Regions from separate parts of the Hydrogenophaga sp. BPS33 genome, predicted to be linked through region 1. Evidence: predicted binding sites of a transcription regulator. Region 1 holds the regulator's gene; each other region holds the start of a gene.
The links. Region 1 encodes FNR, which switches genes on or off when oxygen is low (the NO sensors DNR and NnrR bind a similar motif). Its sites were predicted from a motif close to TTGATNNNNATCAA; they were not measured.

Region 1 (7,424 bases):
TTTAAAGGATATTTTCGACAAATATCTCAATGCAAAAATCGTTTTCTTACATTGAGAAAATTTCTTGCGCCGCAACATTCTGTAATTTCACATTGAGAAAAGAAAATCTCTCATTCTGAAAAATGACACAGCACTTGGGGCATCATGCGCTCCAGTTCAGTGCACTCCCATGACATCGCCATGACTTCCCCGAACCGTGGATGGGCCTACGCCAGCCTGGCCTTGAGCATGTCGCTGGTCGGCAGCTACGTCGCACTGTCCAAACCGCTGGTGCTGGTGTTTCCGGTGTTCCTGCTCGCCTGGCTGCGCTTTGGCATCGGCGGCGTGGCGATGTGGAACTGGCTGCGCAAGCCGGCGCACGAGCCGTCCCTGTCGCGCCGCACACGTGTGCTGTTGTTTCTGGAATCGTTCCTGGGCAACTTCCTGTTTTCCGTTTGCATGCTGTTCGGCGTGAGCATGACCACCGCCGTGGCGGCAGGTGTGGTGATGTCGTCCATCCCCGCGGTGGTCGCCGCGCTGAGCTGGGTGTTCCTGCGCGAACGCCTGGGGTGGCGAAGCGCGGCCGGCATTGCCTGCGCGGCCATCGGCATCGGACTCTTCTCGCTGCAGAAGGTGGACGCTGGCGCGGCGGTCGACCGGGCGGGGCCGTTCGGCATGGATAAGGCCTTGCTGGGCAATCTGCTCGTGTTCGCGGCGGTCGTGTGCGAAGCGTCCTATGTGGTGATCGGGAAACTGCTCACCGAAGGCCTGGGACCCAAGCGGATCTCGGCCATCATCAATCTCTGGGGATTCGCCCTGGTGACGCCCTTGGGCCTGTGGGCCGCCTGGTCGTTCGATTTCTCCACGGTCGCCCTGCCCGTCTGGGCCTTGCTGGTGTTCTACGCGCTGGCCGCGAGCGTGTGGACGGTATGGCTCTGGATGACGGGTCTCAAGGCGGTGCCGGCTTCGCAGGCGGGCGTTTTCACGGTAATGCTGCCGATCAGCGCCGCAGCGATCGGGGTGTTGTTCATGGGCGAACGGCTCACAGGCATGCAGGGTGTCGCGTTCGGCATCGCGCTGTTGGGTCTGGTGTTGGCGACCCTGCCTGAACGCACGTCAGGCTAAGCGCACCACAAACCGGATGGATGCGCGACGCCCATCCAGAGTGCCCAGCCCGAGGTCGCCATCAACGCCAATCCGGCGAGCCGGATACCCCAGCCACCGGAGCGCGCGCCACGCAAGCGCAGCAGCAACCACGGCCCGGCCAGCAGCGACACCGAGGTGCCGAGCGCGAACAGTGCCATGACGGCCGCGCCCTCGAACGCGTGGGCCGTCAACGACGCCACCAGCAAGGCGGAGTACAACAGGCCGCAGGGCATGAGCGCCCACCCCAGGCCCAGCACGAACGGCGCGCGCGGCCCCAGCGCGGCCATCGTGGGCCTGGCCTTGCGCCACACGGCCTGCCCCAGGTTCTCGATCCAGGCGGGCTGGCGCGCACGCCACAGCAACGCCATGCCCAGCAGCAGCGCCCCCACATGGAACATGGTCCACACCGGACGCAGCACCGCGGTGTTCGTGCCCAGCCACGCCAGCCCCTGCACCGAGCCCGCGGCAAAGGCGCCGAACAGCGCGTAGCCGGCGATGCGGCTGAGCTGGAAACTCAGCAAGGCTTGCGTGCTGCGCGCCCCCGCCGCTCGGCCCACGCCCGCGCACGCGGCACCGCACATGGCCACGCAATGCGGGCCGCCCACCAGGCCCATGAACAACGCGGTGATCGCCATCGAGGTTTGCATGCTCGGACGCGTTCGCGCGGGTCAGATGATGCGGGAGAAACGCGCCCGGTCACGATCTGCCTGCAAGTGGCGGTCGAACACCATGGCAATGGCGCGCACCAGGAACCAGCCGGTCTCGGTCACCTGCACGCTCGCGTCGTCCAGGCGGATCAGGCCCTCGTCGGCCAGCGTTTTCAGGGCGTCCATCTCGCGAGCGAAATAGCGCTTGAAATCGATCAGATGCCCGAGTTCGATCGACTCGAACTGCACCTCGCCCTGGCACATCAAGGCCATGATGACCGCGCGCCGCAGCAGGTCGTCGCGCGTGAGGGCCAGGCCGCGCACCACGGGCAGGCGGCCCTGGTCGAGCAGGTCGCGGTATTCGTCCAGCGTCTTGGCGTTCTGGCTGTAGGTGGCGCCGATGCGGCCGATGGCAGAGACACCCAGCGCGATCAGGTCGCAGTCGGGCTGGGTGCTGTAGCCCTGGAAGTTGCGGTGCAGGCGGCCTTGGCGTTTGGCCACGGCCAACGCATCGTTGGGCAAGGCGAAATGGTCCATGCCCACATAGACGTAGCCCGCGTCCATCAGCGCGTCGAGCGAGAGGGCCAGCATGCCGAGCTTGTCGCTCGGGCTGGGCAGCTCCACGGCGGAAATGCGCCGCTGCGGCTTGAAGCGCGCGGGCAAGTGGGCATACCCGTAGAGCGCGATGCGGTCGGGCCGCAGCGTGTTCACCTGCGCCAGCGTGCGCGCGAAGGACTCCGGCGTTTGCAGCGGCAGGCCGTAGATCAGGTCCACGTTCACCGACTCGAAGCCGATGCGCCGCGCGGCCGCCACCAGCGCGAACACCTGCTCGGCCGGCTGCACCCGGTGCACAGCTTTCTGCACGGCCGGGTCGAAGTCCTGCACGCCAAAGCTCAGGCGGTTGAAGCCCAGGCGCGCCAGGGTCTCGAGACGTTCTTCCGTGACCGTGCGCGGGTCCACCTCCACCGAGTACTCGCCGCCCGGCACCAGCGTGAAGTGACGCCGCAGCATGGTCATGAGGTCGCCGAGTTCGGCGTCTGACAGGAAGGTGGGGGTGCCTCCGCCCAGGTGAAGTTGCGAGACGTTCTGGCCTTTGCCGATGTGCGCCACCTGCAGCTCCACTTCACGCGCCAGGTAGCGCAGGTACTCGGTCGCGCGCGAATGGTGTTTGGTGATGACCTTGTTGCAGGCGCAGTAGTAGCAGACCGACTCGCAAAACGGAATGTGCACGTAGAGCGACAGCGGCAGCGCCATCGAACCGGCCCGGCGCTGCTCCAGCGCCTGGACGTAGTCGCTCTCGGTGAACGCCTCGACAAACCGGTCGGCGGTGGGGTACGAGGTGTAGCGCGGGCCGGGAACGTCGAACCGGCGCAACAGCTCCTCGGAAATGGCGTGGCTCAAAATGAAATCTCCATCAAGGCCCTCACTGTGCGGCAGACTGGGCTGCCGCCCCTTGATCTCGGTCAACAAGTGCCCAGATCGCATTTCGCCCCCAATGCTTACGGGGGTATGCTTCGCCCTATGGACGCCCAAAGCATCAAAGTCGCCTGCTCGAGTTGCAACCTGCGGGAGCTGTGCCTGCCCATGGGACTCAACCCGGGGGAAATGGACAAGCTCGACGCCATCGTCTCCAAGCGCCGCCGCATCCCGCGCGGCGCCGCGCTCTTCAACGTGGGCGACAAGTTCACGTCGCTCTACGCGGTGCGTTCAGGGTTTTTCAAGACATGCGTCACCACCGCCGATGGCCGCGACCAGGTGACCGGCTTCCAGATGACGGGCGAGATCATCGGCTTGGACGGCATCGTGAACGACCACCACTCGTGCAACGCGGTGGCGCTGGAGGATGCCGAGGTCTGCATCATGCCGTTCGACCAGGTGGAAGAGCTTTCACGCGAATTCACCACGCTGCAGCACCACGTGCACAAGATCATGAGCCGCGAGATCGTGCGCGACCACGGCGTGATGCTGCTGCTGGGCAGCATGCGCGCAGAAGAGCGGCTGGCGGCATTCCTGCTGAACCTGGTGCAACGGCTGCACGCGCGGGGGTTCTCGCAGTCGGAGCTGGTGCTGCGCATGACGCGCGAGGAGATCGGCAGCTACCTGGGCATGAAGCTGGAGACGGTCAGTCGAACGTTCTCGAAGTTCGTCGACGACGGCATCATTGACGTCAAGCAGCGCTACGTGCGCATCAAGGACACGGACGGCCTGCGCCGCATCGTGAACCCGCAGCCCTGTGGATGATGTCGCTTCGCGGGTCGCTGCCCCCCCCAAGGGGGCTGATCCGCCTTGGGGCGGCCCGGCGGCGGATCGCGTCCCTTCTCCATTTCAGTCTCGCGCCAGCCACACGCTGAGCGCGCCCGAGAGCGCCGTCACCGCCCAGAACACGAAGAACGCCACGGTGTAGACCATCTGGCGCGAGCCTTCGAGCGGCTGGCCGCCGAGCCAGTGCAGGTCGCCCGGGTCGACCATCGCGAACACCAGCATCTCCAGCAATGCGGCAGTGAGGAAGGTGGGCCAGGCGATGCCCATCCATTGGCGCACGTTCATTTCATCGCTCCTGCGGCACGACGGGCGAGGCCGCGTGGTTGCGCGCCTGGTGGGCGGGCTGCAGCTGGATCAGGGCTTCGTCACGCGCCTGGCCTTGCAGCACGGAAGCCGCCGCGCGGTCGCGCTCGAAAGCGGTTTTGTCGAGCACCGGGTCGGCATGGGTCACGGCAATGTAGACCATGACGAGACTGGCCAGCACCACGATCAGCGGGCCACCTACCACCAGCCACATTTGCGGCACGCGCCACCAAGCCACGCTCGGTATCTGGACGGTGGGAGAGGACGATGGGTTCACGCGAGCTCCTTCAAAGACGGAAAACAAGTTCAACGCGGCACGAGGAACACGGCCTTTTCGGACACGTGGATGCCCTCGTCGCCTGTGGCGCGGATGTCGAAGCGGATCGGATGCGATCCGCTGCTGGCCGCGTCCGGCGGGATCTGCACGCGCACGGCCACGGCGCGCACTTCGGTCGACAGCACCTCGACCTCGGCCGGCGTGTCCAGCGCGATGCCGGGCAGGCCCGAGACCTGGATGGCATAGCGCTGCGGCAATTCGGTGGCGTTCATGATCTGCAGGCGGAACACGTTCTCGATCCGGCCCTCTTCCACCATGCGCGCGAGCGCCCCCCGGTCGCGTATCACGTCGACCTTGAGCGGCGTGCGCAGGAACAGGCTCAGGCCCACCGCGATCGTGATGACACCCAGAATGGCCGTGTAGACCAGCACGCGGGGGCGCAACGCCCGGCGCAGCATCTGGCGCGTGCCCCAGCCTTGCTCAATGCCGTTCTGCGTGGAGAAGCGGATCAGCCCGCGCGGGTAGCCCACCTTGTCCATCACGGTGTCGCACACGTCAATGCAGGCAGCGCAGCCGATGCATTCGTATTGCAGGCCGTTGCGGATGTCAATGCCGGTCGGGCACACCTGCACGCACAGCGTGCAATCCACGCAGGCACCCAGGCCCAGCGCCGTGGGGTCGGCCTTCTTCGAGCGCGCGCCGCGCGGCTCGCCGCGTTGCTCGTCGTAGGTGACGATCATGGTGTCGCGGTCGAACATCGCGCTCTGGAAGCGCGCGTAGGGGCACATGTACTTGCACACCTGCTCGCGCAGGAAGCCGGCGTTGCCGTAGGTGGCCAGGCCGTAGAAGAAGATCCAGAACCACTGCCAGGGCCCGAGCGCGGCGGCCATGGAGAGCGCGCCCAGTTCGCGGATGGGCGTGAAGTAGCCCACGAAGGTAAAGCCGGTCCACAGCGAGAACACCAGCCACAGCGCGTGCTTGAGCGAGCGCTTGGCCAGCTTCTCGGCCGAGAGGCCCGCACGGTCGAGCTTCAGGCGCGCGCTGCGGTCGCCCTCCACCCGCTTCTCGATCCACAGAAAAATTTCGGTGTAGACCGTCTGCGGACAGGCAAAGCCGCACCACAGACGCCCGGCCACGGCGGTGAACAAAAACAGCGCCAGCGCCGAGATGACGAGCAGGCCGGTGAGGTAGATGAAGTCCTGCGGGTACAGGACGAGGTTGAAGATGTAGAAGCGGCGCGCCTCCAGATCGAACAGCACGGCCTGGCGGGCGTGCCACTGCAACCAGGGCAGACCATAGAACACGATCTGCGTGAGCCAGACCATGATCCAGCGCCAGCGCGAGAACAGGCCCGAGACCGAGCGCGGCTGGATCTTCTCGCGCGCGGCGTACAGGGACACCATCACCTCGTCGTCGGCGGGCACTGCGACGATGGGAATGGTGGCTTTTCGATCGGTCATGAAGGATTCTTCTCGCGCGCGTCGGTCGGTCGGTCGATCAGTTGGGCGCTGGCGACGCCTTGTTCGACATGCCCCACACATACGCGCTCAACACGTGGATCTGGTCGGCATTGAGCTTGTCAGCCTGGGCCGGCATCTGGTTGTTGAAGCCCTTGGTGATGGCCCGCACCACGGCCTCTTCGCCCCAGCCGTGCAGCCAGACCTTGTCGCTCAGGTTGGGTGCGCCCATGGCGGTGTTGCCCTTGCCGTCCGCGCCATGGCACGCCGCGCAGGCGGCGAAGGCGGGTCGGCCCAGAGCCGCGCGTACCGAGTCGTGCGGGCTGCCCGAGAGGCTGAGCACGAAGTGGGCGACGTTGCGCACGTCTTCGGGCGAGCCCACGGCCGCGGCCATGGGAGGCATCACGCCCATGCGCCCGGAGATGATGGTGGCCTTGATCGTGGCCGGGTCACCACCCCAGAGCCAATCGCCATCGGTCAGGTTGGGAAAGCTGCGCGCGCCGCGCGCGTCAGAGCCGTGGCAGGTGGCGCAGTTGTTCATGAACAGGCGCTCGCCGATCGCCATGGCCTGTGCGTTGCCCGCGAGCTGCTGGGGCTCCATGCCGTTGAATTGCGCGTACAACGGCGCGATCTCTTCGGCTCGCTTGGCCACTTCGTTCTGGTAGCGGCTGCCGGACGTCCAGTTCAACATGCCCGGGTACTTGCCGTACATGGGGTACAGCAAGCCGTAGAGCAGCGAGAACACCACAGTGATGATGAAGAGATAGACCCACCAGCGCGGCAGCGGGTTGTTCATTTCGCGCAGGTCTTCGTCCCACACGTGGCCGGTGGTGTTGTCGGCCGTGGCCTTGACCTTGGCGGTGCCGCTGACCCACAGCAGCACCAGGCACGCCAGGATGCTGACCAGCGTGAGGCCGGCCACGTACCAGGACCAGAAATCGCTCGTAAAGTCGCTCATGAGGGTTCTCTCGTGCTGTCTTGGGGCGCTTCGTCGCGAAACGGCAGCAGGGCCGCGTCGTCGAAGCGGGCCTGGTTGCGCCGGGACCAGGCCCAGACAACGATGCCCAGGAAGGTCAACAGGCTGATCACGGTGACAGTGCTGCGCAGAACGTTGATGTCCATGTGTGCTCTCCAGGTGCTCACTTGATTGCGGTGCCGAGCACCTGCAGATAGGCGATCAGTGCGTCCAAGTCGGTCTTGCCTTTCACCTCGTCGCTGGACGCGGCGATCTCTTCGTCGGTGTACGGCGCGCCCAGCGTGCGCAGCGCTTGCATGCGCCTGGGCAGGCCGGCCGCGTCCACGGTCTTCTTCTCCAGCCAGGGGTAGGCCGGCATGTTGGACTCGGGCACCAGA
Region 2 (7,424 bases), 220 kb from region 1:
TTCGAGAACGAACAGCACCGGCAGTTGGTAGACCGAAGCGAAATTCAGGGACTCCAACGTGGTCCCCTGGTTGAAAGCGCCGTCGCCAAAGAAGGCGACCGCCACCGCTTTGCTGTGCGTTACCTTGGCGGCCAGCGCGGCACCGCATACCAGGGGTGGCCCACCGCCTACGATGCCGTTGGCGCCCAGCATCCCTTTGCCGATATCGGCGATGTGCATTGAACCGCCCTTGCCCTTGCACAGCCCATTGCCGCGCCCGAAGATTTCTTTCATCATCGCTCCCACGTCGCAGCCCTTGGCAATGGCATGGCCATGACCGCGGTGTGTGCTGGCAATGTGGTCGCCATCTTCCAGTTGCATGCACACGCCAACGGCCGATGCCTCCTCGCCAGCGTAGAGATGCACGAAGCCCGGAATTTGTCCGGTGGCAAATTCCTTGTGAACACGCTCCTCGAACTCGCGGATCGTGCACATGTCACGATACGCTCGTATCAGTTCTTCCATTTCGATCTGCATACCGAGTCTCCTTGGGTTGACACTGGTTTGCCGCGCTGATGATTTTCTGCGCGACGCAAGCCAACGATAGGCGCGCTGCGAGCAGACCTCTTGAGTTGACGCAATGAAGTGCAAATTCATCGGCGTTCGAAGGCGTTTGAGCGAGCGCGCCCCACCCCGTCCAGCAGGCGCCTATTCGGCAGCCTTGGGGTATCCCACGGTCTGCGACAGCAGCACTTGCTGGCCGTGATCCAGTCCGAGTGCCTCCGCAATCGCCTCGCGATCGATCCAGGCGCGTAACACTGTTGCCAGCCCATTGCTTGCGGCGAACAGGTAGACGTTTTGTGCCACTGCACCAGCCGCGACATGCGCGAAGGCATCGCGCTGCGCCACCGGCACCATGCTCATGCGCGCGTGATGGGCCACGTAGACCAGGTCCAGGGGCGCCTCGTCGACAAAATCCTGATAACCCGTGATGCGACGCAGGTCCACGCCCGCGGCCAGTTCAAGCGCATGGGCCACCGGGTCGTAGCGGTAGGCGCCGCCGGGGAGGGCTGCATAGACCTCGATCTCCTGGGCATTGAGCGCCGAAGGCGATGTGCGCCCGCCATCAGAACGGTTCACGCCAAACGCAGCCCACAACAATTCCGACAGCATCTGCAACGGCAACGGCCGAGATGCGAACTCCCGCACCGAACGGCGCTCCGCCAAGGCGCGCATCAGTTCCATGCCGCCTGACGTACGAGGTTCAGGCAGTTCGATGGAGGATGCAGCAGAGCCCGCCACCGGTTTGGCGCGCAAACGTCCCATGGCGCCCAGGACGAGTTTGGTCATTGTCTTCATGGCGTTTTCTCAGCGCATCTCGCGGCCCACTGCACCGCAGAATTTCAGGCCACATCCTCTCCAATGCGCATGACGACACGCCCCTCGATGTCCCCCGCGCGCATCCGCTGCAACACCTGGTTGATGTTGTCCAGGCGGTCCTCGGCATAGACCGTGTGCACTTTGCCCTCGGCGGCGAAAGCCAGGGCCTCCTGCAAGTCCTTGCGCGTGCCAACGATGGAGCCACGAACAGTCTTGGCGTTGAGCACCACGTCGAAGATCGGCAGAGGAAAGTCGCCTGGGGGTAGCCCAACGAGCGCCATGGTTCCTCGCTTGTGCAACATGTCCAGCGCCTGCGCGAACGCGCTGCGCGAAACCGCCGTCACCAGAACACCATGCGCACCGCGTATGGCGCGTTGTATCTCCTGCGCGGGATTCTGTGAATGGGCGTTGACGGTCATCTCCGCGCCAAGGGTGCGCGCCAGAGCAAGCTTGGCGTCATCAATGTCTACGGCAATAACGTGAAAGCCCATGGCCTTGGCATACTGCACCGCCAGATGGCCAAGGCCCCCGATGCCGGACACTGCCACCCAATCGCCAGGCTTGCATTCGAGCATCTTCAGGCCCTTGTATACCGTCACGCCTGCGCACAACACAGGCGCTATCTCAAAAAAGCCGACGTTGGCGGGCAGGTGCCCGACGTAGGCAGGATCGGCCAACACGTACTCGGCGTAGCCGCCGTTGACGGTGTAACCCGTCATCTGCTGGCTATCGCACAAAGTCTCCCAGCCAGTGATGCAGTGTTCGCATTGGCCGCATGCGGTGTGCAGCCAAGGCACGCCAATGCGGTCGCCTTCCTTGATTCCAGAGACGCCTTTTCCCAGCGCGGCGACGAACCCCACGCCCTCATGACCGGGAATAAAAGGCAGCGAAGGCTTCACAGGCCAGTCACCGTCGGCCGCATGCAGATCGGTGTGGCATACACCCGAGGCCATCACCTTGACGAGAACCTGGCCAGGCAAGACCTCCGGTATGGGAACTTCATCGATTTGCAGCGGTTGACCGAAGGCGTGAACGACGGCGGCTTTCATCAGGGGCATGGAAATCTCCATTGGCGCTGGGAACATGGGGTCGATGGATTCGTTACAAAGAATAGAAGGCGATGTCGACCGACCCTTTGAGCCAACTCAAGCGAGAGCACGAAAGGTCTTGGACCACGGGTTGCGCCGCTTGGAAGTCGCACCCGATGTTGGCAGGCCCGAACGTGAATCGGCGCCTTTCAAAGTGGGGCCGCGACGGCTCGGTAGAACTTGATCAAACGCAATCCCCTCACCCCCGCCCATGTCTAACCTCGTGCGCTCCACTCAACGCGAAGGAGTCAAGATATGTCCACGAAGATCGAACAGGAGAGGCGAAAGGCCGCGGAAATGGCTCGCGCCATCAGTTGTGTGCACGAAGTCATCAACGACATCCGTCTGCGGTGAACCTCCAGAGTCTCATTGACGCGCTGGGCGAACGCGTCCGAGTCCCCTTCTCGCTGACCATGCCGGGTGGTCACGGGTATCGCAGTGGCGTGGGCAGCCCCCTCTTCCACATCATTCTTCGATCCGAAGCCACATTGGCTTCGTGCGTGATGCACGGCCACATCGGACTGCTTGATGCCTACTTCAACCAGGATGTCGATATTGAAGGCGATCTTGGCGCAGCGCTCGCCGCAGGAATGGCTGGCGGGCTTGATCGGCTACCCAGTGCCATCGGCCAAGTTGAAAACGAGCTCCATGAGTTGCGATTTTTCAACCGGCGCAAGCATCACGCCAAGTCCAATGCCCGCGCCCACTATGGCCTGGGAACCGAATTCTTCCGACTTTGGCTCGACGACCCGCTGATGATGTACACATGCGTCTACTGGCCGCAAGGGACTCTGACACTTGAGGACGCTCAGCGTCAAAAGATCGATCATGTCTGCCGCAAACTGCGCCTGTCTGCGGGTGAACGGTTTGTCGACATCGGTTGCGGCTTCGGCGGCTTCATCGTCTGGTAGAGCGCGAGGTGATGCGGCTGGGCGGAATCAAATCGCTGTACTCCGACAGCTTCTTCTCGTTCAAGGAGTTCGCCGAGGCTTATGGCATGGAACAGTTCGCCAGCTTGAAGGCCAAGTACGACCCGCAAGGACGGGCGCAAAGCCTCTATGAAAAATGTGTGTTGCGCGCATGATGCCCCTTTCACGGCAATCTCGATGCTCTTGGCCTCGCGCTCTGCTTGGCGTGTTAGCGCATCGCGAATCGATTTCTCCACGCTGCTCATGGTCACACGCGGCTTGAGCGTGACATCGTTGCTGACGCCCACCACACCCAAGAGGTTGCGAACCGCCGAACTGGCGGCACTGCGCTCGTATTCCCATTCGACCTGGCCGCTGAGCGTGATCCAACCTTTCTCCACCTTGGCGTGCACCGTATTGGGCACCATCGTGTTCCATGCCAATGCCTGCTTCGCAGCGGCGGCGATGTCCGCGTCTGTGCGTTAATTGCTGTTGGGCAGGTTCACCGTGATCTCCATCGCCAACGCCTTCACTCCATTGACGCGCTGTGTGGCTCGCCCGGCGGCATATTTCTCCGCATACGAAGAAAGGTGCCCCGTCAGTGTGACGACGCCATCTTTGACGATCACGCCCACTTCGGTCTCATTGACATCAGGCGCCCACTTCAGTTCGGCCAGGATGTCGTCCTTGAGTTGCATGTCAGTTTTTCATGGTGATTTCGTAGCCAGACACCTTGTGTGAGATCGCGGACCGGCTGCCCAGGCAGAAATTTAGAAGTTCACAAGGCGCGCAAGCACCTGTCCACGTGCGAACGGCTCTCCGACGGGAACGCAGATTTCCTCAAGAACGCCGTCATGTGGCGCTTCGATATCGACGCGCCAGTCGGCCAGGCGAGCGCTCCCCAATCGCTGCCCCGACCGGACACGGTCACCTTCGCATGCAAGCCATCCCTCGACGAACGCGGCACCTGCACCTTCGATCGATTCCCATCTTGCTGGATCAACCATGACATCGCTCACAATATCGGCTCCCTCGCAGTAGGGTGACGGCATGGCGGCAGCACAGGGCCAAGCCTCGATTCTGTGGCTCCAGCGGCAATGTACGGTGGCGGACAGACCAGACGGGGCGTCATCGTGATCATTTGGAAATGCCAAACCATCACTTTGTGGACCAGACTGCGCCAGCACCGTGCGCCACGTCCCCGTTGGAGCGCATCACACGCCGCGCGCGGGTCATCAAGCCGTTGACCTACCGGAACAGCGCCGGCCGAAAAAAGATCGTACCCATCGGTCCTTGCCTGATAGAGCACAGCCCAGGTACCCATGTCGACATTGTCTGGGGGGCATCGGGCCAACACTCGGCTCAACTGCCGAAAGAGGCCATCGAGAACGCCGAAGCCGATGGTCAACTCGTCCTGTTGGAGTGACGGGGTTGAACTCATCTCGCATCGTCGAAGGGTTCGAGGGAAAATGGGTCGAGGGTGCGAAGTTCGCTCATGGTGTTGCTCCTGTTTGAACGGTGGAAATAGATCACCTGGCAGGTCCGCGACATCACGTGACAAGGTGCCGGCGCGAAGGGAATTGCAGCGTGTCGTGTGTCTGTGCTGGTTGTATTGAGCATGCTCAACAAATCATCAGGTCACGTGCAACTTGATGAAGTGCCAGGCTCAACCTGCAGGGCCGCGGCAATCTCCTGGCGCTGGCTTGTTGCAAGGGCGTCAAGAGCGCTTCGTAGAAGCAGCCTGCGGATTGCGCTGGCTCAGTGCAACGGCACTCTCCCCCTCCAACAATGGCTTCTTCTGTGCGCTGCGCCCACGGTGTCGAGGCGACGCACAACCAAAGAATTTCCGGAGCTGTCCGGGGCAAGGTACTCGAATGGCAAATGTGTTCAAGACGAAACCGCTGCCACACGGTTCGTTGCAGTTGGATGGGGATCTGGTCATTCCTAGCCAAGCGCAGGGGCTCGTCGTTTTCGCGCACTGCAGTGGCAGCGGGCGGCAGAGCCCGCGCGATCAATGGGTGGCCCGCGCGCTGCAACGCTCGCAAATGGCCACTCTGCAAATCGACCTGCTCACGGAGGACGAGTCCCGCGATGGCCGGCGGTTGTTTGACATCGATCTTCTGGCGCACCGCATGATCGAGACCATCCGATGGACCTCGCTCCACCCCGATTTGACCGACCTGCGCCTGGGCCTGTTTGGTGCCAGCGCGAGCGCGGGAGCTGCGCTGGTAGCTGCCGCTGCCCGACCAGACCGTGTGGCGGCCGTGGTGTCGCGCGGGGGGCGTCCGAACCTGGTCATGGACCACCTGGAGCAAGTGCAGGCGCCCACGCTATTGATCGTGGGCGGGCTGGATGACGAAGTACTGGCGCTCAACCGCGAAGCAATGCGCCGGCTGCACGTGCCCCGGCGGCTGGAGGTGATACCCGGAGCGGGCCATCGGTTCGAGGAGCCAGGTGCCTTGGGCAGTGTCGCAATTTTTGCGTCGAGCTGGTTCTCTCAATACCTGTGCGCAGCGAGGCCCACATGAACCAGCACCACTGGAGCGACTCCGGCCAACTGTCGCACGCGCGCGCCTATGCCTCGTTCAGCCCGGATATGGCGACGGCCTGGGTACCCTTCGAGAACCGGGCGCAGGCCGGCCGAGCGCTGGCCGACCAGTTGCAACACCTGCGCATGAAAGGACCGTTGGTGGTGCTGGCCCTACCACGAGGCGGCGCACCCGTTGCCGCAGAAATCGCCCGCACGCTCGGTGCGCCGCTGGACCTGCTGTTGCTGCGCAAGATTGGTGCGCCATTCCATCCCGAACTGTCGGTGGCGACTGTGGTGGAGGGATCGCCACCCGAGGTGGTGGTCAACGAAGAAACTGCCGAACTGCCTGGCGTGGACGAGGCCTGGATCGAGGCTGAGCTGCCTGCGGCGCTGCGTGAGCTCGAACGCAGCCGCAGTGTGTACCTGGGGGACAGACTGCGACAGCAGGTGCAAGGTGCCACCGTGATCGTGGTCGACGACGGCATCACCACGGGCATCACAATGACCGCGGCGTTGCGGGCACTGCGACGGCGCCATCCGGCCCGTCTGGTCGTAGCGGTACCGGTGGGGCCGTATGCCGCCCTCATGGCCTTGCGTGAGGAGGCGGACGAGGTGGTCTGCTTGATCACGCCAAGACCGTTTCACGCCATCGCCCTGCACTTCCTTGAATTCCACCAACTTGGCGACGCGGAAGTGTGCGTCGCGCTGAACGCGACCACCGCCACACTGCGGCCCAGTTGAGCCGGCTACGCCAGTGAATGTGTGTTTGACCGCGCGCTCCTTGATGCCCCGCATCGTCACCCCGGCGCCAACCTGATCTTCTCAGGGGAGCCAGGTGTCGTGCCCGGATCGAACCCATCGAGCCGGTGTTCCAGCCCGAAGCGGATCAGAGCGGCGGTGCTGTCAAGCTGAAGCTTTTCGAGGATGCGGGTCTTGTGCGTGCTCACCGTCTTGATGGAAAGGTGCAAGGCGACAGCGATATCCACCGGGCGCTCACCCGCCACGATGCGCTGCATGATTTCCAGTTCGCGGTTGGACAGCGCGGTGAGGGCGGATGCCTGGCGGATCCCGCTGAGTTGCTGAACCACCTGCTCGGCCAGCGCCGCGGTCACGAAGATCCCCCCTGAGGCGACCTTGCGCACCGCCGCGATCAACTCGTCTCCCGCACTTTCCTTGGTGACGTAGCCGCTGGCGCCCACCTGGAAGGCACGCAGCGCGTACTGCTCCTCGCTGTGCATGGTCAACACCAGCACGGCAACGGCGGGGAAGCTTTCCTTGATGCGGCGGATCATCTCCAGTCCGCTCATCCCGGGCAGAGACAGATCGGCGATCACCAGATCAAATGGCTCACGCCGCAGGCATTCCAGGGCATGAAAACCGGTACCGGCCTCCGCGACGGACCACTGGTTGCTCAATGGGTCAAGCAGACGTTTGAGACCCTCGCGCACCACGGTGTGATCGTCCACCAGCAACAGGCGGAGCTGTATGTTCCGGCCAGTGCTGTTCATGGCGTTTGCCCAGGTGGGTTGATCGGGGGTT
Region 3 (7,424 bases), 330 kb from region 1:
GTCTTCGGTCTCATCGAGCGGGCTCTGTGGACGGCGCGCCCGAGGGAACTCCTGCGCGATCCGCAAGCGCCTGGCGAAGCCGATCGGCCTTGTCCGTCTTCACTCGACCCGCAACAATGTCTTCAAGCCGCGTCTTGCGGCCGTAGAACGCATCGGTTTGCCTGGAGCTGAAGCGCACGTCGCTGACGGCAACGGACCAGTTTGCGACGGTCAGTCCAGCGTCGGCATTCAGCGAGAAATCAGAGTCATGGCAATCTCCGTGGGCGTTCGGGAAGCATAGGTACAGCGGTTGTGCCAGGCCTTGAGATTGCTCAATCGATGGCGCTCTCGCTGCAACCACGACGGCCCTTCAACATCCCATCAGTGGCAGATGCGAGCCCGACGTTCTTCGAGGCTTGGCTGTCCGCATTGAGTGAAATCAATCCGTCTCTTCGATGCCGCTCCATCATGTCGACGAGCCCTATTCCTCTGTCAATCCACCCAGGAGTCCATCATGCAAGTGGGATCGTTTTGCACGCGAAAGGTCATCACCGTCGATGACCGCAGCAGCATTGCGCAGGCCGCCGCGCTCATGCGCGAGCACCATGTCGGTGCTCTGGTGGTCGTGCAATCGCTGGCGACGACCTCACAGGTCACCGGTATCGTGACAGACCGCGATCTGGTGACGCGGGTACTGGCCGATCCCAAGGTCAGCCTGCTCGATCCGATCGCGCAATGGGCTCAAGGTCCCTTGGCCGTGCTTCTGGAGAGCGACGCGCTGGACGATGCCGTGACGGCGATGAAGCAGCGCGGTGTGCGCCGGCTCCTTGTGAAGGACGCCAAGGACGAACTCGTGGGCATCCTTTCGCTCGATGACCTTCTGGCGGCATTCGCCTTTCAACTGGCGGAACTTTCTGCAGCCATCGAAAGCGGATTGCGCCGCGAAAAGAGCCTGGCGCCAGTGGCCTCGGCGACGCCCCGCTCAGAGATGCGCTTTCCTTGTTTCGGCACGGGCACCTGGTTTCCAGCTGTCGATCGGGACGAACGGTCATGACATGGTTGGGCAGGCGTCGCATCCCGTGTTGACGCCTTTGACCGAATTCAGCGCGCTTCAACAGCAGGATCTTCAGAAAGATGGCCCGCCTTCCGTACGGAGGGCGGGCCCAGGTGAAGGTCCCTCATTGAGCGCGCTCAATGAAACCGCAGATACCCGGCAGGTGGAGAAATGCCGCGGGCCGGCTCGTTTTCCTGGTCCCGCCACACGCTCATGCTATGAGGCCGCATTGCTCATGATCAATGCAATGCCTTCAAACCCGCACCAACATGCGCTTTCCATCGCCAGTCGGCCCCTTCACCAAGAGGAGTTCAACGAACATGAGCGCCAAACAACTTCTGTTTCGAGACGACGCGCGCGTGCGCATCCGCAAGGGGGTCGACGTTCTCGCCGATGCGGTTCGCATTACCCTGGGCCCCAGAGGTCGCACCGTTGTGCTGGAGCGCGATTTTGGTGCGCCTCAAATCGTCAACTCGGGTGTGATCGTCGCGAAATCGATTGAACTCGAAGACCGATTCGAGAACATGGGCGCGCAGCTCATGCGCGAGGTGGCGTCTCGAACCAGCGATCAGGCTGGAGACGGAACCACCACGGCCACGGTGCTGGCGCACGCCATGATCCATCGAGGTCTGCGCTATCTGGCTGGCGGCATGAATCCGATGGAACTCAAGCGCGGCATGGAGCAGGCCATTGAGGTGGTGGTCGCGGAACTGCGCGGCATGGCGCGCCCGTGCGCCGATTCACAGGAGATCGCGCACGTGGCTTCGATCTCTGCCAACAACGACCGCTCCATCGGCGCGTTGCTGGCTCAGGCGATCGACAAGGTGGGAGCCGCAACGGAAACCGAACTGAAAGAGCGCAAGGTTCGGGTCGAAGACGCACTGCATGCCACTCGCGCGGCGATCGACGAAGGCATCGTTCCGGGAGGCGGCGTCGCTCTGCTGCGCGCGCGTCGCGCACTGCGCAAACTCCAGGGCCCATCGCTGGACCATGACTCGGGTATTCGCCTCGTCGAGCAGGCGCTGGAGGAGCCATTGCGTTGCATTGCCGCAAACGCTGGCGTAGAACCCTCGGTGGTGGTGCAGCGCGTCGAGGATGCCGCGGTGCAACAGCATGGCTTCAACGCCGCCACGCTCACCTACGGCGACATGCTGCAGATGGGTGTGTTGGACCCCGCCAAAGTGACACGGTTGGCGCTGCAGAACGCAGGCTCCATCGCAGCCCTGGTGCTGACCACCGATTGCATGATCGCCAAGGCCCCGAGTCCCCAGCAGCATGGCCACGAAGAAGGTGATCCCTCTCTCCTCCCGGACTTTTGATGCCTCAGATCTTCTTGACGGAATTCGTCCGGGTCGGTGAAGCTGGCCACGAGCAGGTGCTGGCCTTTGCGGCTGAGCGGGGCGACCCCTTGCCGCCGGGAGACCGGCTGCGGCCATGGTGTCATTGAATGGCAATGCGCTTTTGCGAGACGTCGGCCTTCTTGGGCAGCGTCAGTTCCAGGATGCCGTTCTTGTAGCTGGCCTGCACCTTGGCCTCGTCCACCGGGCAAGCCAGCGTGAAACTGCGGCTGGCATAACCTTCCTGGCGCTCACGTCGCAGCACGCGACCACCGTTGGCCTTCTCCTTTGTGTCCGACCGCAACTCTGCGCTGATGGTGACCATGTTTCCATCGACGCGAACGTCGATGTCCTCCTTCTGCACGCCGGGGATCTCGGCCTTGACGGCATATTTGCCATCTTGTTCCGAGAGGTCGATCTTGATGCGTGGTGCGGCGTCTGGCAGCCCCGTTCCCCATGGCCGCATGAGGGAGCGAAATGGCGATTCAAAGAGATCGAAACCAAAGGGTTCCAGGGTGCGAAGTTCTTTCATGGTGAAGCTCCTTTGAAAAAGCAGTGAGAAGGGACGCTCTGGACGGCCAGCCGCATCACAACGGTGTTCGAGCGAAGCACCATGTTGCGGCGCAATCTCTCGTGGCGAATTGAGCATGCGCAACAAGAACCGGCGGCGCTGAAGGGATGCGGTGGCAACGACCGCCGGGTCTGCTCCATCAGCGCGGCGTTTGATCTGGGTCAATCCCTCTCGTTTGGCAATCAATAGGCTTGTCAAAGCAGCTTCGTGCCCCTGTCCACTGCGGCACGCCATGACTTTCCGAGGACACCACCATGAAATCGCTCTCGACGATCCTCGCCATCTCAACCGCAACCCTGCTGACGGCCTGCGCCGGCCCGATAGGGGCGCCGGGGCACATGGCGGGCAGACACCGACCCGCCGCCGACAGTGCCCCGGTCATGCAGGAGCACCTGGAACACATGCAAACCATGCGCGACAAGATGAGCCGTGCACAGTCGCCCCAGGAGCGGCAAGCCTTGATGGAGGAACACATGAAGGCCATGCGCAACGGCATGGATTCCTTGAAGAGGATGGAGGGTTTGCACGGCAAACCGGGGCCGGCCATGGACTTCTCGCAGCGCCAGCAAAGGATGGAAGCGCAAATGGACATGATGCAGACCATGATGGACATGATGCTGCAGCGCATGCCACGCTGAAGCGCGTGAAGCGGGTTCGCGAGCCACGGAAAATGCAACTCCAGTTCCTGGGTGCCACAGGCACCGTGACGGGCTCCAAGTACATGGTGCGGCACGGCAAGGCGCGGCTCTTGATCGACTGCGGCCTGTTCCAGGGTTACAAGCAGTTGCGTCTGCGCAATTGGGCGCCCTTGCCCGTTCGAGCCGACCACATCGATGCCGTCGTTCTGACACATGCGCACATCGACCACAGCGGCTACCTGCCTCTGCTGGTGAAGCAAGGTTTCAGAGGCGCGGTGTACTGCACACCTGCCACGCGCGACCTGTGCCGCATCATGTTGCCCGACAGCGGTGGCCTGCAAGAGGAAGAGGCCGAGTTTCTCAACCGCCATCGCCTGAGCAAGCACTCGCCGGCCCTCCCCCTGTACACACGCAAGGACGCGGTCCATTGCCTCGAACGCTTTCACACCGTTCCCTGGGATACGCCTTGGGAACCTGTACACGGCGTGAAAGCGCGGCTGTATCGCGCAGGCCACATCCTGGGCGCGGCCTCGGTGCTGCTGGACAACAGCGTGTCCACCCTGCTCTTCTCGGGCGACCTGGGTCGACCCGCCGACATCCTGATGCCCGCGCCGGACCCCATCGTGTCGGCGGACCGCGTGGTCGTCGAGTCAACCTACGGTGATCGCCTGCATCCCGACATCGATCCGTGGCAGCAACTGGCGCACATCATCCGTCGCACAGCCGCGCGAGGGGGCGTCGTTATCGTGCCGGCGTTTGCCGTGGGGCGTGCGCAGACCCTGTTGCACATGGTTCAGGTGCTGATGCAGCGTGGCACGATCCCCCATCTCCCGGTGTACCTGGACAGCCCCATGGCGGAAGATGCCACTGCCGTGTTCGTGCGCCATGCGTCGGAACTGCGCATTTCGGCGCAGGCGTGCCGGGCATTGCCTCTGAGCGCCACCCAGGTCCGCACGACGGACCAATCCCGGGAGCTCTGTGCCCGGCGTGGGCCGATGGTGATCATCGCCGGCAGTGGCATGGCCACGGGCGGCCGCGTGCTGCATCACATCAAGAAGTTCGCACCAGACAGGCGCAATACGATCCTGTTGTCGGGTTTCCAGGCCGGCGGTACACGTGGCGCCGCGCTGGCGTCCGGTGCGAGGAGCTTGCGCATTCACGCAGAGGATGTGCCCATCCACTGCGAAGTCGCGCAACTGTCCTGCGCTTCCGCGCACGCCGACGCTGCGGAGGTTCAAGCATGGTTGGCGGGCATGAAAACAGCGCCGGTCGCCACGTTCGTCACGCACGGTGAACCTGCCGCCGCCGACGCCATGCGCCAGCGCATTGAACGCGGACTCGGGTGGAACGTCTGCGTTCCCGACTACCTTGAAACCTACGCCGTCTAGCCCATGTACAAACGCATTCTTGTTCCTGTGGACGGCAGCCCCACGTCAGACCAGGCCCTGGACGCCGCGATCGACCTCGCCCTGTCCGGCGGCGGCCACCTGCGCTTGGTTCATGCGCTGGATGAACCCCTGTGGTTGGCCGCGTATGGCATTCACGGCCGCACCGGTGCCGGCCTTTATGACGCCATGCGCGACAGCGGCCATGAGCTGCTACAGGCGTGCATGGAGAAGGCGCAGTCCGCGGGGGTCGAGACGGACATGATGCTGCTCGACAAGCCAGGCGTTCGGCTCGGCGAGGCCGTCGCCCAGGCCGCCAAGCGCTGGAACGCAGATCTTGTCGTGCTCGGCTCGCACGGCCGAAGGGGATTCCATCGGGCGGTTCTGGGCAGCGGCGCCGAAGAGGTGATCCGCCAGGCGCCTGTGCCCGTTCTGGTGGTTCGGTGCCGCACGGGCGTCCCTGCGGCGACGTGATCCGGCACGCGCATGTCGGCTGCCGGCCCCGCAACGGGCGCGTTTGACAAGGATCAATACGCCGAAAGGGCGTCGCCCCACAATGGGTTTTCCTTTGCGAGGACTCACCATGGATGCGACGAAAAACCCTCTCTATCAGCAGTTGCTCTCGACACTGCGGCAGCGCGAAGGCGAACTGCGGACCTTGCTCCAGGCCGACGACGACCAGGCTCTCGCATCGGCAACGGGCGATGCCGAAGTCATCGACTTCAAGGAGCTCGCAGCGCAAGGCGCTGCCAGCGCCGTGGCGGATGTCCAGATGGCCCATGCGGCCGAGGAGCTTGCCAACGTCCTGACCGCTCAGCGCCGACTGGATGACGGCACCTATGGGTTCTGCGCCGACTGTGGCGAGCCGATCACCGAGCAGCGCCTGCTGGCCATGCCGCAGGCCCTGTACTGCACCGCGTGCCAGGCCGCGCACGAACAGGCCTCGGGCAGGCTTGCGCCATCGAGGAAGACCCCATCATGAGCAACCTGAGAGTTCTGGATCCCCCAGCGAGGATCCAGATCCCGATCCGGTGACCGAGGCCGGCGTTCGCCCTCGCGCAGGATCCGGCAGGCCACTCCTGCGCGCCCACGCCGTGTGCAAAACCTACGGCAGCGGTGAGACGACCGTGCATGCGCTGCGCTCGGTGGACCTGGAGGTCCTCGAAGGCGAGTTCATCGTCTTGCTGGGTGCTTCGGGCAGTGGCAAATCCACCCTGCTCAACATTCTCGGCGGGCTGGATCGCCCGAGCTCGGGCGAGGTGTCGTTCCTCGATGAGGCGCTGACAACGGCGAGTGAAGACAGCCTCACCCGTTACCGCCGCGAGCACGTCGGGTTCATCTTCCAGTTCTACAACCTCATCCCCAGTCTCACGGTCGCCGAGAACGTGGCGCTGGTCACCGACATTTCGCGCGACCCCATGCCGGTGGACGAAGCGCTCGCGCTGGTGGCGCTCACGCCCCGGCGCAACCACTTTCCCTCTCAACTCTCTGGAGGCGAACAGCAGCGCGTGGCCATCGCCCGCGCCATCGCCAAGCGGCCCCAGCTTTTGCTGTGCGACGAGCCGACCGGCGCGCTGGACTACGCCACCGGGAAACTGGTGCTCGAAGTCATTGCCCGCATCAACGTGGAACTGGGTACGACGGCCATCGTGATCACCCACAACGCGGCCATCGCCGGAATGGCCGACCGCGTCGTGCGTCTGGCGGACGGGCGCATCGCCAGCGTGGAGAAGCCGCCGCGGCGGCTGACACCGGCCGAACTGTCGTGGTGACTGCGATGAAAGCGCTGGACCGCAAAGTCTTCCGGGATCTGCGTCTCCTCTGGAGCCAGGCCCTCACCATCGCCCTGGTGGTGGCCAGCGGCATCGGCGGATTCCTCGCCATGCTGTCCGCGGTGGATTCCCTGGCACGCGCGCGAGACGCCTTCTACGTCGAGGGTCGATTCGGTGACGTCTTTGCGGCGGTGCGCCGCGCACCCGCCTCTCTCGCGCCACGACTGGCGGAACTGCCGGGCGTGATCGACGTGCAGACCACCGTGGAAGCCATGGCGCGTGTGAGCGTGCCAGGCAGCGTGGACCCGGTGATGGGGCAATTGATCGGCCTGGACCCACAACAGCCGCCCCGCCTCAATCAGGTGCTCCTGCGCTCGGGGCGGTGGGCCGAAGGCGGCACCCGCAGCGGCGAACTGGAGACGGTGGTGACGGAGAGCTTCGCACAGGCACACCGGCTTGCACCCGGCGCGACGGTCAACGCGCTCGTCAACGGCAAGCGCAGGACCTTGCGCATCACCGGGACGGCCCTGTCCCCCGAATACATCTTCGGCGGCATGATGGGCGCGCCGGACCTGCGGTCCTTTGGTGTCTTCTGGCTGGACCGCAACGAACTGGCCGCCGCGCTGGACATGGCGGGCGCGTTCACACGCGTGACGCTCAAGCTGGCGCCGCAGGCGTCTCAGGGCGC

Region 2: a site for FNR is predicted at 2,495-2,508, ahead of adhP (alcohol dehydrogenase AdhP). Genes of this name have one in related genera too.
Region 3: a site for FNR is predicted at 5,482-5,495, ahead of F9K07_RS15070 (TraR/DksA family transcriptional regulator). Genes of this name have one in related genera too.

The regions. Positions count from the first base shown of each region.
Region 1 covers NZ_CP044549.1:3,592,475-3,599,898, forward strand. The annotation lists gene F9K07_RS16710 (DMT family transporter) at 181-1,104, shown strand; gene F9K07_RS16715 (sulfite exporter TauE/SafE family protein) at 1,101-1,772, opposite strand; gene hemN (oxygen-independent coproporphyrinogen III oxidase) at 1,794-3,173, opposite strand; gene fnr (fumarate/nitrate reduction transcriptional regulator Fnr) at 3,294-4,013, shown strand; gene F9K07_RS16730 (hypothetical protein) at 4,098-4,319, opposite strand; gene F9K07_RS16735 (nitrogen fixation protein FixH) at 4,321-4,614, opposite strand; gene ccoG (cytochrome c oxidase accessory protein CcoG) at 4,644-6,074, opposite strand; gene ccoP (cytochrome-c oxidase, cbb3-type subunit III) at 6,112-7,029, opposite strand; gene F9K07_RS16750 (cbb3-type cytochrome oxidase subunit 3) at 7,026-7,193, opposite strand; gene ccoO (cytochrome-c oxidase, cbb3-type subunit II) at 7,211-7,424, opposite strand, start outside.
Region 2 covers NZ_CP044549.1:3,374,130-3,381,553, forward strand. The annotation lists gene F9K07_RS15585 (thiamine pyrophosphate-dependent dehydrogenase E1 component subunit alpha) at 1-516, opposite strand, end outside; gene F9K07_RS15590 (SagB/ThcOx family dehydrogenase) at 688-1,338, opposite strand; gene adhP (alcohol dehydrogenase AdhP) at 1,383-2,429, opposite strand; gene F9K07_RS31880 (BON domain-containing protein) at 2,703-2,801, shown strand; gene F9K07_RS15600 (SAM-dependent methyltransferase) at 2,798-3,358, shown strand; gene F9K07_RS15605 (hypothetical protein) at 3,370-3,531, shown strand; partial or broken gene F9K07_RS31885 (BON domain-containing protein) at 3,691-3,783, opposite strand; gene F9K07_RS31890 (BON domain-containing protein) at 3,838-4,053, opposite strand; gene F9K07_RS32295 (biotin/lipoyl-containing protein) at 4,126-4,407, opposite strand; gene F9K07_RS15620 (hypothetical protein) at 4,503-4,781, shown strand; gene F9K07_RS15625 (dienelactone hydrolase family protein) at 5,230-5,883, shown strand; gene F9K07_RS15630 (phosphoribosyltransferase) at 5,880-6,626, shown strand; gene F9K07_RS15635 (response regulator) at 6,683-7,393, opposite strand; gene F9K07_RS15640 (PAS domain-containing sensor histidine kinase) at 7,390-7,424, opposite strand, start outside.
Region 3 covers NZ_CP044549.1:3,267,377-3,274,800, forward strand. The annotation lists gene F9K07_RS15040 (CBS domain-containing protein) at 413-1,033, shown strand; gene F9K07_RS15045 (TCP-1/cpn60 chaperonin family protein) at 1,354-2,352, shown strand; gene F9K07_RS15050 (Hsp20/alpha crystallin family protein) at 2,474-3,175, opposite strand; gene F9K07_RS15055 (hypothetical protein) at 3,196-3,579, shown strand; gene F9K07_RS15060 (MBL fold metallo-hydrolase RNA specificity domain-containing protein) at 3,612-4,967, shown strand; gene F9K07_RS15065 (universal stress protein) at 4,971-5,438, shown strand; gene F9K07_RS15070 (TraR/DksA family transcriptional regulator) at 5,548-5,946, shown strand; gene F9K07_RS15075 (ABC transporter ATP-binding protein) at 6,044-6,736, shown strand; gene F9K07_RS15080 (ABC transporter permease) at 6,742-7,424, shown strand, end outside.